DNA from 2 places in the Streptomyces sp. WM6372 genome. Region 2 is predicted to be linked to the other one. Evidence: riboswitches for the same ligand, from Rfam matches in the RefSeq annotation. Region 2 holds a riboswitch; the other holds the start of a gene.
The links. A riboswitch is a leader RNA that binds a small molecule or an ion and turns the genes downstream of it on or off. The one in region 2 is predicted to bind ZMP and ZTP.

Region 1 (5,273 bases), on a different contig from region 2:
GAGCTGTGCGTGCTCGGGGACGTGGCTCTGGATGAAGAGCGTGCAGCGGTCCGGGTCGAGACCTGCGGCGAGCAGCTGCGCGGCGGAGAGCCGGGTGTTGGCGCGCAGGTCCTTCGGATCCTGCGGCACGGTGATCGCGTGCAGGTCGACGACCATGTAGAACGCGTCGTGCGTCTCCTGCAAGGCGACGTACTGGCGGATGGCTCCGAGGTAGTTCCCGAGGTGGAACGAGCCGGAGGTGGGCTGGATGCCGGAGAGCGCGCGAGGACGATCAGAAGCCATGGCTTCATTCTCTCAGGTGCGGCGGCCGCGGCGGTCCGCACCTGTCCGAAACCCCCGGGGCGGAGCCCCGGGGGTGGGACGGGTCGGAAGACGGTTCGGGGGGCCGGTCGGGAGACCGGTCGGGGGGCCGGTCAGGACAGCGGCAGGCCCGGGGCCGGGTAGGCCGACATCAGGTCCGCCACCTCGGTGCGGATGGCCGCCAGGGCCGGTTCGTCCTGCTTCGCCGCGGCGTCCACGGCTCGGGAGATCCAGTCCGCCACCAGCGGCATGTGGTCCGTCCCCAGGCCCCGCGAGGTCAGCGACGGGGTGCCGATGCGGATGCCGGACGGGTCGAACGGCTTGCGGGGGTCGAACGGGACCGTGTTGTAGTTCACGACGATCCCGGCGCGGTCCAGCGCCTTGGCCGCCACCTTGCCCGGCACCCCCCGCGAGGTCAGGTCCATCAGGATCAGGTGGTTGTCGGTACCGCCCGACACCAGGTCGAAGCCCAGGGCCAGCAGCGCCTCCGCCAGCGCCTTCGCGTTGGCGACCACCGCGTGCGCGTACGTCACGAACGACGGCTGCGCCGCCTCGTGCAGGGCCACCGCGATGCCCGCCGTCGTCTGGTTGTGCGGGCCGCCCTGGAGGCCCGGGAAGACCGCCTTGTCGATGGCCTTCGCGTGCTCCTCGCGGCACATCAGCATCGCGCCCCGCGGCCCGCGCAGCGTCTTGTGCGTGGTCGTGGAGACCACGTCCACGTGCCCGACCGGCGACGGGTGTGCCCCGCCCGCGATCAGGCCCGCGATGTGGGCCACGTCGGCGACGAGGACCGAGCCGGCCTCCTGGGCGATCGAGGCGAACGCCTCGAAGTCGATCGTGCGCGGGAGCGCCGTACCGCCACAGAAGATGATCTTCGGGCGCTCGGCCAGCGCGAGTTCGCGCACGGCGTCGTAGTCGATCAGCCCCGTCCCGGCGGACACCCCGTACTGCACGCCGCGGAACCAGGACCCCGTCGCCGAGACCCCCCAGCCGTGCGTCAGGTGGCCGCCCATCGGCAGGGCCATGCCCATCACCGTGTCGCCCGGCTTCGCGAAGGCCAGGTACACCGCGAGGTTCGCCGGAGAGCCGGAGTACGGCTGGACGTTGGCGTGGTCCACCCCGAACAGGCCCTTCGCCCGCTCGACGGCCAGCGCCTCGACGCGGTCGATGTTCTGCTGGCCCTCGTAGTAGCGGCGGCCCGGGTAACCCTCGCTGTACTTGTTCTGCAGCACCGTGCCGGAGGCTTCGAGCACGGCGGCGGACACGTAGTTCTCGCTCGGGATCAGGCGCAGTGTCTCCGCCTGAAGCGTTTCCTCGGCGGCGACGAAGGACGCCAGCTCGGGGTCGGCGGCGGTCAGGGCGGGGTGGCGGCTCGCGCTCATGGCGGCTCCTCCGGGGTCGATGTCAGATCTCGTCCCCGCGAGGCCCAGGCGAGCGGCCCTGTATGCGGTCGTGCGCGCACGACTCCCCCGGAGTTGGTTCTCCGTACGCCAGTCGCCGTGCGTACCGCTCACCTTAGCGGGCGGTCCACAAGAAAGGTTTCCCCGTCCGGTATACGAGCGACGTATAGCCGTATACAAGGTGACGTGACGCAGGTGACGACACCCCCGTCGCCTCCATCAGCCCCGTCACCTCCATCACGCCCGCCCCCGACGATCGGAGACCCCGTGTCGACAACTGCTGAAGCCCTGCGCTCCGCCGAGGCGCACAGCGCGCACAACTACCACCCGCTGCCCGTCGTCGTGGCGTCCGCGGAAGGCGCGTGGATGACGGACGTGGAAGGCCGCCGGTTCCTGGACATGCTCGCGGGCTACTCGGCGCTCAACTTCGGCCACGGCAACCGCCGTCTGCTCGATGCGGCCAAGGCGCAGCTGGAGCGGGTCACCCTCACCTCGCGGGCCTTCCACCACGACCGGTTCGCCGATTTCTGCAGCGAGCTCGCCGCGCTGTGCGGCAAGGAGATGGTGCTGCCGATGAACACGGGCGCGGAGGCCGTGGAGACGGCGGTGAAGACCGCCCGCAAGTGGGGTTACGAGGTCAAGGGCGTCCCGGACGGGCAGGCCAAGATCGTGGTCGCGGCCAACAACTTCCACGGCCGTACGACGACCATCGTGAGCTTCTCGACGGACCACGAGGCGCGCGACCACTACGGGCCCTACACCCCCGGGTTCGAGATCGTTCCGTACGGGGACCTCACCGCGCTGGCGGCGGCCGTCACGGCGAACACCGTGGCCGTGCTGCTGGAGCCGATCCAGGGCGAGGCCGGGGTACTGGTGCCGCCCGCCGGCTACCTCCAGGGCGTACGGGAGCTCACGCGCGAGCGGAACGTCCTGTTCATGGCGGACGAGATCCAGTCGGGTCTGGGCCGGACCGGCAAGACCTTCGCATGCGAGCACGAGGACGTCGTACCGGACGTGTACATCCTCGGCAAGGCGCTGGGCGGCGGCGTGGTCCCGGTCTCGGCCGTCATCGCCGACCGGGACGTGCTCGGGGTGTTCCGGCCCGGCGAGCACGGCTCCACCTTCGGCGGCAACCCGCTGGCCTGCGCGGTCGCCCTGGAGGTGATCGCGATGCTGCGCTCCGGCGAGCACCAGCAGCGCGCCGCCGAGCTCGGCGACCACCTGCACCGGGAGCTGAACCTGCTGGTCGGCGGCTCGGTGACCGCCGTACGCGGGCGCGGGCTGTGGGCGGGTGTCGACATCGACCCGGCGCACGGCACGGGCCGGGAGATCTCCGAGCGGCTGATGGAGCGGGGTGTGCTCGTCAAGGACACCCACGGGGCGACGATCCGCATCGCACCCCCGCTGGTGATCAGCAAGGAGGACCTGGACTGGGGCCTGGACCAGCTGCGGGAGGTGCTGGCCGCCTGACGGCGTTCGGCGGCGTTTCGACGGCGTGCACGGCCGGGCTCGCGCTGGTCCCGGCCGTGCACGCCGCCGCGGTGGACAGCGTGTGCGGTCCGCCGGACGATGGAAGGACCCTTGCGGGTGCGCGCCCCTGATCATTCCGGGCCGACCTCCGATGGGAGCACTCATGCACCGACGCAACCGACGCACGTTGATCTGCGCCGTCCTGACCTCCTGCGTCGCACTCGGCGGCGTCGCCGCACTCGCACCGCCCACCGCCGCGGCGGCGCCCGCCGCCAGCTGTACGGTCACCCCCGCCCCGAACGGGATGTCCGTCATCATCACCGGCGAGGGATTCACGCCCCCGCGCAACCTCAACGACGGTGAATCCACCGAGCCCTTGAACATCGACGCGGACGGGAACTTCCGCGTGCAGCGGTTCCAGAAGAACGTCGACTACACCGTCCTCGCGGTGAACGAGGACCAGCAGTTCGTCTTCGTGAACTGCAAGGTCGGGCCGGCGGGCACTCCCCCGGCCCCGCAGTCGCCCAAGAAGGACTTCGAGCAGGGTTACGCGGCCGGGTTCTCGGCCGGCAGGCAGGCGGGCAAGACGGACTGCGCCGGCAAGCCGCCCGAGCCGGACCAGAGCCAGACGCGATCCGACGCCTACGTGAAGGGCTGGACGGCAGGCGCCGACAACGGCTTCAAGATCACCTGCGCGAACCGCTAGAGGATGACGTGGGGCAGGAAGCGGGCGTACTCGTCCGTGACCGGGCCCGCCGATTCGCGAATGCCCAGGCCCGCCGCCTCCTCCTCGACGACCCAGGCGCCGAGCACCACGCGGTTGCCGTCGAAGTCGGGGAGCGGGGCCAGGCCCTGGAAGACGTACGTCTCCCCCTCGGCCGGCGTGAACGGCTCGTCGCCGCCGGCCGGGTGCAGGGTGACCCCGGCGCCCTCGCGGCCCAGCAGCGGCTTCGCCGCGTACCCGGTGGTCTCCGCGAGCTCGCGCGGGCCGTCGAGGTAGGCGGGCAGCAGGTTCGGGTGCTCCGGGAAGAGCTCCCACAGGATCGCCAGCAGCGCCTTGTTGGACAGCAGCATCTTCCACAGCGGCTCGATCCAGGTGGTGGTCCCGGAGCCGCCGCCGTGGTCGTACGTGCCGAGGACCTGCGGGCCGAACGTGTCGGTGGCCAGCCACTCCCACGGGTAGAGCTTGAAGCAGCTGCGGATGAAGCCGAGCCCCCGGTCGACGAACCGGCCCGACAGGCTGTCCCAGCCGATCTGTTCGACGGACAGCTCCACGGTCGCCAGGCCCGCCTGCTCGGCGGTCTCCTGGAGGTAGGCGACCGTCATCAGGTCCTCGCCGAGCTCGTCCGTCTCGGAGTGCGCGAAGTGGACCGGGCCGGGCGGCAGCAGTTCCGCCTGCCGGCGCCAGGCTTCGACGAGCCGCTCGTGGAGGGAGTTCCACTGGTCGGCGCCGGGGAAGCGCTCCTCCATCCAGAACCACTGCGGACTGGCCGCCTCCACGAGGGAGGTCGGGGTGTCGGCGTTGTACTCCAGCATCTTGGCCGGGCTGCCGGAGCCGTCGTAGCGCAGGTCGAACCGGCCGTAGAGGGAGGGCTGTTCGGCGCGCCGGCGCCAGGACTCGGCGATGAGCCGCGCGAGGCGCGCATCGGTGATGCCGAGGTCGGCGAAGCGGTCGTGCTCGACGATGTGCGCGGCCGCGGCCAGGCACATGGCGTGCAGCTCCTCGACGACGTTCTCCAGCGCCTCCACCTCGGGGAGCGAGAAGGAGTAGTACGCGCTCTCGTCCCAGTAGGGGCGCAGGGAGTCGTCGGGGTAGCGGGTGAGGGGGTAGATCAGCCCCTGCTCCTCGACGGTCTTCTGCCAGTCGGGGCGCGGCTCGATGGTGTGGCGCTGCACGCTGGATCAGCCGCCCGAGGAGCTCTTGTGGCTGCCGCCGATGCCGCCGCGGGTGACGGCGGACTTGTCGAAGCTGCCGCCGCTGACGCGGTTGTTGGAGGCGCTGGAGCCGCCGTAGTAGTACGCGCCGCGGCCGCCGCTCTTGCACTCCTTGGTGTTCAGCTTCTCCAGGGTGACGCGGTCCGCGCAGCGCTTGTCGGGCTCGCT
Region 2 (5,273 bases):
CCTCTTCGCCGGCGTCCTCGTCTACGCCGCGATGTCCGCCCGCAAGCACCGGGCCACCGCCTGACCTGCGCGGTAGTTTGGAATGAGAGGACAAGCAGGGGGCACTAAGGGGTCGCCATGTCCGCGATCAGAGAAAGCATCGACATTTCCCGCAGTCCCGAAGACGTCTTCGACTACGTGACGGACCCCACGCACCTGCCGGAGTGGCAGGACAGCGCCGTCTCCGCCCGCCCGCTCGACGGCCGACCTGTCCATGTCGGTTCGAAGGTCGTGATCACCCGGCGCATGGGCAGGCGGGAGTTCCCGATGACCATGGAGGTCACGGAGCTGGACAAGCCGCACAGCTGGCACATCCAGGGGACCGGCGGACCCGTCCGCGGCGACGTGCGCGGCACGATCGAGTCCCTCGACGGCGGAAAGCGCTCGCGCGTGACCCTCGACCTCGACTTCGAGGGCCACGGCATCGGGCGGGTGATCGCCCCGCTCGTCGTCAAGCCGTACGCCCGCAAGGAGATGCCGCGCAACGAGGAGAAGCTGAAGCACCTCCTGGAGAACTGAGGTGCCCGGGGTACGCGGTGCGCCCGCAGCGGGCGCACCGCGTACCCCGTCGGCTGACCCGACGGTTTAGTCGAGGTAGTCGCGCAGCACCTGCGAACGCGACGGGTGGCGCAGCTTCGACATGGTCTTGGACTCGATCTGGCGGATGCGCTCACGGGTGACCCCGTACACGCGGCCGATCTCGTCCAGGGTCTTCGGCTGGCCGTCGTTCAGGCCGTAGCGCATCGAGACGACGCCCGCCTCGCGCTCCGAGAGCGTGCCCAGGATGGACTGGAGCTGCTCCTGGAGGAACGTGAACGACACCGCGTCGGCCGGTACGACCGCCTCGGAGTCCTCGATGAGGTCACCGAACTCGCTGTCGCCCTCCTCACCCAGCGGGGTGTGCAGGGAGATCGGCTCACGGCCGTACTTCTGGACCTCGATGACCTTCTCGGGGGTCATGTCGAGTTCCTTGCCCAGCTCCTCCGGAGTGGGCTCCCGGCCGAGGTCCTGGAGCATCTGGCGCTGGACGCGCGCCAGCTTGTTGATGATCTCGACCATGTGGACGGGGATGCGGATGGTGCGCGACTGGTCGGCCATGGCACGCGTGATCGCCTGCCGGATCCACCCTCCTGGATCAGGTCCAGGAAGAGCATGCCGCGGCCCGTGTAGCGCTTGGCCAGCGAGACCACGAGGCGGAGGTTGGCCTCCAGCAGGTGGTTCTTGGCACGGCGGCCGTCCTCGACGAGGATCTCCAGCTCGCGCTTGAACGCGGGCTTGTGGTCCTCCTCCTCTTCGAGCTTGTACTCGGAGAAGAGACCCGCCTCGATGCGCTTGGCGAGCTCGACCTCCTGCTCGGCGTTGAGCAGCGGCACCTTGCCGATCAGCTTCAGGTAGTCCTTGACGGGGTCGGCGGTGGCGCCGGCGACCATGACCGTCTGCGCCGGGGCGTCGTCCTCGTCGTCGTCGGACAGGACGAAGCCCTGGGTGCCGCCGGCCTTGGGGGCCTCCTCCTCGACGTCGTCGACGAGGTCCTCGGCGGCCCAGTCCTCGCCCTCGGCGGCCGGGGTCTCGCCCTCGTCGGCGTCCTTCGCGCTGGTCTTCTTGGCCGCGGCGGCGGTCTTCTTCACCGCGGTCTTCTTCGCGGCGGTCTTCTTGACCGTCCGCTTCTTCGGCTCGGCGACGGCGTCGGCCGTCACCTCGTCCTCGGTGGCCGCGGCCGGCGAAGCGGATATCGCCGCCGCGGTGGCGGGGGCCGCGCTGGCCGAGGCCTTGCGCGCGCCGATGGGGCGCGGCGCGGCGGCCGCCTTCTTGGTCACGGTGCGGGCAGGCGCGGCGGCCGCCTTGCGGGGCTTCTTCGCGGCGGCCTTCGTGGCGGGGGCGGCGCTGACGTGCAGTGCGACACCCTCCTCGTCCAGGACCTGGTTCAGGCTGCGCAGGACCCGCTTCCACTGGTCCACCGGGATGCGGCCGGCCTCGAAGGCCTGGCGCACGTCGTCACCGTTGATGTGACCCTGCTCGCGGCCGCGCTCGACGAGCGCGACGAGGGCCTCCGATTCGGCGATCTCCGGAGGGAACGTACGGGACGGGCTGAGCGACACAAGGAGCCTCTCGTTGCGAACAGATAGGGAGTGGGCGGGACATCATCGCGCGGACTCGGGAAACAGACCCGAGGGGGGTCTGTATTCCGGGGCCGCGCGAGGACACCTGTCGGTTCATCGCATGCCCGAGTCGATTCGTTACGCGCTGAATTGAGTGACCTGCGCCACGCTGTGGGCGCGCAACCATTCGGCCGTGGATCCGTCCGCGCCCGCGCCGCCCTTTCCCGTCAACCCGTTTTGCGGGCTTCGATGAGGAAACGAGCGGTGTGCGCCACGAACGGGCCGTCACGCTCGATCCGTTCATGGAGCTCGCGCAACCGGTCCCGGTACTGCCCGACCGTGAAGCCGGGCACCATCCAGATCACCTTCCGTAGAAAGTAGATCACGGCTCCGATGTCGTGGAACTCCGTACGCAGTCTCTCGGAGCGCAGATCCACCACTTCGAGGCCCGCCTTGCCGGCGTCGGCCACCGCGTCGTCGGGGTGCCGGCCGCGCCGGACCTCCTCCGGCTGGGGCCCGAGGAAGTACTCGACGAGCTCGAAGACGCTCGCCGGCCCGACCTGCTGCGAGAGGTACGTACCGCCCGGGCGCAGGACCCGCGCGATCTCCTCCCACCAGATGGTCACCGGATGCCGGCTCGCGACCAGCTCGAAGGCCTCGTCGCCGAACGGCAGCGGCGGCTCGTCGGCGTCCGCGACCACGACCGCGCCCAGCGGGTGCAGCAGGCGGGTCGCCTTGTCGATGTTCGGCGGCCAGGACTCGGTGGCCGCCGTCAGCGGGGGCAGCGGCCCGGCCCCGGCCAGCACCTCTCCGCCGCCGGTCTGGATGTCGAGGGCGGAGCGGACCCGGGCGAGGCGCTCGCCGAGCAGCCGCTGGTAGCCCCAGGAAGGGCGCTGCTCGGTGGCCCGGCCGTCGAGCCAGGAGAAGTCCCAGCCGTCGACCGAAACGGACTCGGCTTCCGCGACCAGGTGGTCGAAAGTGCGCGTCATGTCTCGATCGTCCCAGGCGCGGCGCCGGTGATCCACCGGTTTGACCAGATCCCGTACGTCAAGGACCGCCCGCGGGCCACCGCACCCGCGGGCGGGGTCCATTAGAGTGGAGGCGGGCCGTGACTGGCGTTCGGGTGGATCACCACCGGGGAGCGGCCCGGCGTACGACCGCACGTACGTCTCCTGCCGCGCGCCTGGGCGAACCGCGAACCCGCGAACCGCAGCGACGCTCAGGAGACCCCGTGACGACTGCCCAGACCGCCACTGTCACCGCCACCGGCCCCGCCCGGCTGATGGACGGCACCGCCCTCGCCCGCCGCATCTCGGAGCAGACCGCCGCCCTCGCGGCGAAGATCACCGAGCGCACCGGCACCGCGCCCTGCCTCGCGACCGTGCTGGTCGGCGAGGACCCGGCGTCCGTGACGTACGTGAAGATGAAGCAGAACCGTTGCGCCAAGGCCGGGATCACCTCCCGCCACGTGGAGCTGCCGGCCGAGACCACCACCGAGGAGCTCGTCGCCGCCCTCACCGCCCTCTCCGAGGACCCGGAGATCAGCGGCATCCTCCTCCAGCACCCGGTCCCGCACCACATCGACGAGCGCGCCGCCTTCGAGGCCATCGCCCCGGGCAAGGACGTCGACGGCGTGACCATGCACTCCTTCGCCGCCATGGGCTTCGGACTGCCGGGCTTCGTGTCCTGCACCCCCGGCGGCATCATGCGCCTGCTCGCCGAGTACGACGTGGACCTGACCGGCAAGCACGCCGTGGTCGTCGGGCGCAGCGCGATCCTGGGCAAGCCGGCCGGCATGCTGCTGCTGGAGCAGAACGCCACCGTCACCTACTGCCACTCCCGCACCGTGGACCTGCCGTCGATCGTGCGCCAGGCCGACGTGCTGGTCGCCGCCGTCGGCAAGGCAGAGTTCATCCGCGGCGAGGACATCAAGCCGGGCGCCGTGGTGCTGGACGCCGGCTACAACGAGGGCAACGTCGGTGACGTCCACTTCGAGTCGGCCGCCGCCCGCGCCTCGCTGATCACCCCGGTCCCCGGCGGCGTCGGCCCGATGACCATCGCCGTCCTGCTGGAGCAGACCGTCCGGGCGGCCGCCGCCCAGGCCGGCCTGGAGCTCGCGGACCTCTGACCGCCGCACCGCACCCCGCGTACGGGAACCCCGAACGGGAACCCCGTACGGGAACGCTCCGTACGCGAACGCACCGTACGGGTGACGCCCCGGGCCCCTCGGCCCGGGGCGTTCCGCGTTCCGGGGTGTCCGGAATCTTGCGGCCGGAGCCTGACGGGCGCCGGGGAGCGGGCGGTATCTTTTGCGCCGGGGCGCGCGATGACACGTGCAACACGTTTCCTGGGGAGACTGCTGATGGACCTGTTCACGCCACTGGAGCTGCCCAACGGCACCACCCTGCCGAACCGCCTCGCGAAGGCGGCCATGGAGGAGAGCCTCGCCGGGGCCGGCCAGCTCCCGGACGAGCGCATCGAGCGCCTCTACCGCCGCTGGGCGCGGGGCGGCGCCGGACTCCTGATCACCGGGAACGTGATGGTCGACCGCCGGGCGCTGACCGCGCCGGGCACCATCGTCCTCGACGCCCGCTCCCCGCTCGCCCCCTTCCGCCGCTGGGCCGAGGCCGCGTCCGGTGGCGGCGGCCGGGTCTGGATGCAGATCAACCACCCGGGCCGGCAGGTCGGCTCCGAGATGCCTGGCACGGCCTGGGCACCTTCCGACATAGGGGTGAGCCTCGGCAAGCACACCAAGCGCTTCGCCCGCCCCACCGCGATGACCGAGGCGGACATCGAGGCCACCGTCGCCCGGTTCGCCGTCACGGCCCGGCGGGCCGAGGAGGCCGGGTTCGACGGGGTGCAGATCCACGCCGCCCACGGCTACCTGATCAGCCAGTTCCTCTCCCCGCTGGTCAACCGGCGCACCGACCGCTGGGGCGGCGGCCTGGAGAACCGGGTCCGGCTGCTCACCGAGGTCGTCCGGGCCGTCCGCGCGCAGGCCGGCCCCGGCTTCGCGGTCGGCGTCAAGCTCAACACCGCCGACTTCCAGCGCGGCGGCTTCGACACCGAGGACGCGGCGCAGGTCCTCGCGGCCCTCGGCGGCCTCGGCGTCGACCTGGTCGAACTGTCCGGCGG

Region 1: linked by a shared signal. The riboswitch ahead of glyA (serine hydroxymethyltransferase) and the one ahead of ADK52_RS11400 (bifunctional 5,10-methylenetetrahydrofolate dehydrogenase/5,10-methenyltetrahydrofolate cyclohydrolase) in region 2 are both predicted to bind ZMP and ZTP.

The regions. Positions count from the first base shown of each region.
Region 1 is NZ_LGDB01000200.1:54,962-60,234, reverse strand. It holds gene trpS (tryptophan--tRNA ligase) at 1-282, opposite strand, end outside; gene glyA (serine hydroxymethyltransferase) at 414-1,682, opposite strand; ZMP/ZTP riboswitch at 1,718-1,808, opposite strand; gene rocD (ornithine--oxo-acid transaminase) at 1,968-3,170, shown strand; gene ADK52_RS24650 (hypothetical protein) at 3,334-3,876, shown strand; gene ADK52_RS24645 (glutathionylspermidine synthase family protein) at 3,873-5,066, opposite strand; gene ADK52_RS24640 (hypothetical protein) at 5,073-5,273, opposite strand, start outside.
Region 2 is NZ_LGDB01000127.1:55,193-60,465, reverse strand. It holds gene ADK52_RS11420 (amino acid permease) at 1-64, shown strand, start outside; gene ADK52_RS11415 (SRPBCC family protein) at 118-558, shown strand; partial or broken gene ADK52_RS11410 (RNA polymerase sigma factor) at 625-2,138, opposite strand; gene ADK52_RS11405 (class I SAM-dependent methyltransferase) at 2,366-3,127, opposite strand; ZMP/ZTP riboswitch at 3,237-3,334, shown strand; gene ADK52_RS11400 (bifunctional 5,10-methylenetetrahydrofolate dehydrogenase/5,10-methenyltetrahydrofolate cyclohydrolase) at 3,421-4,266, shown strand; gene ADK52_RS11395 (NADH:flavin oxidoreductase/NADH oxidase family protein) at 4,501-5,273, shown strand, end outside.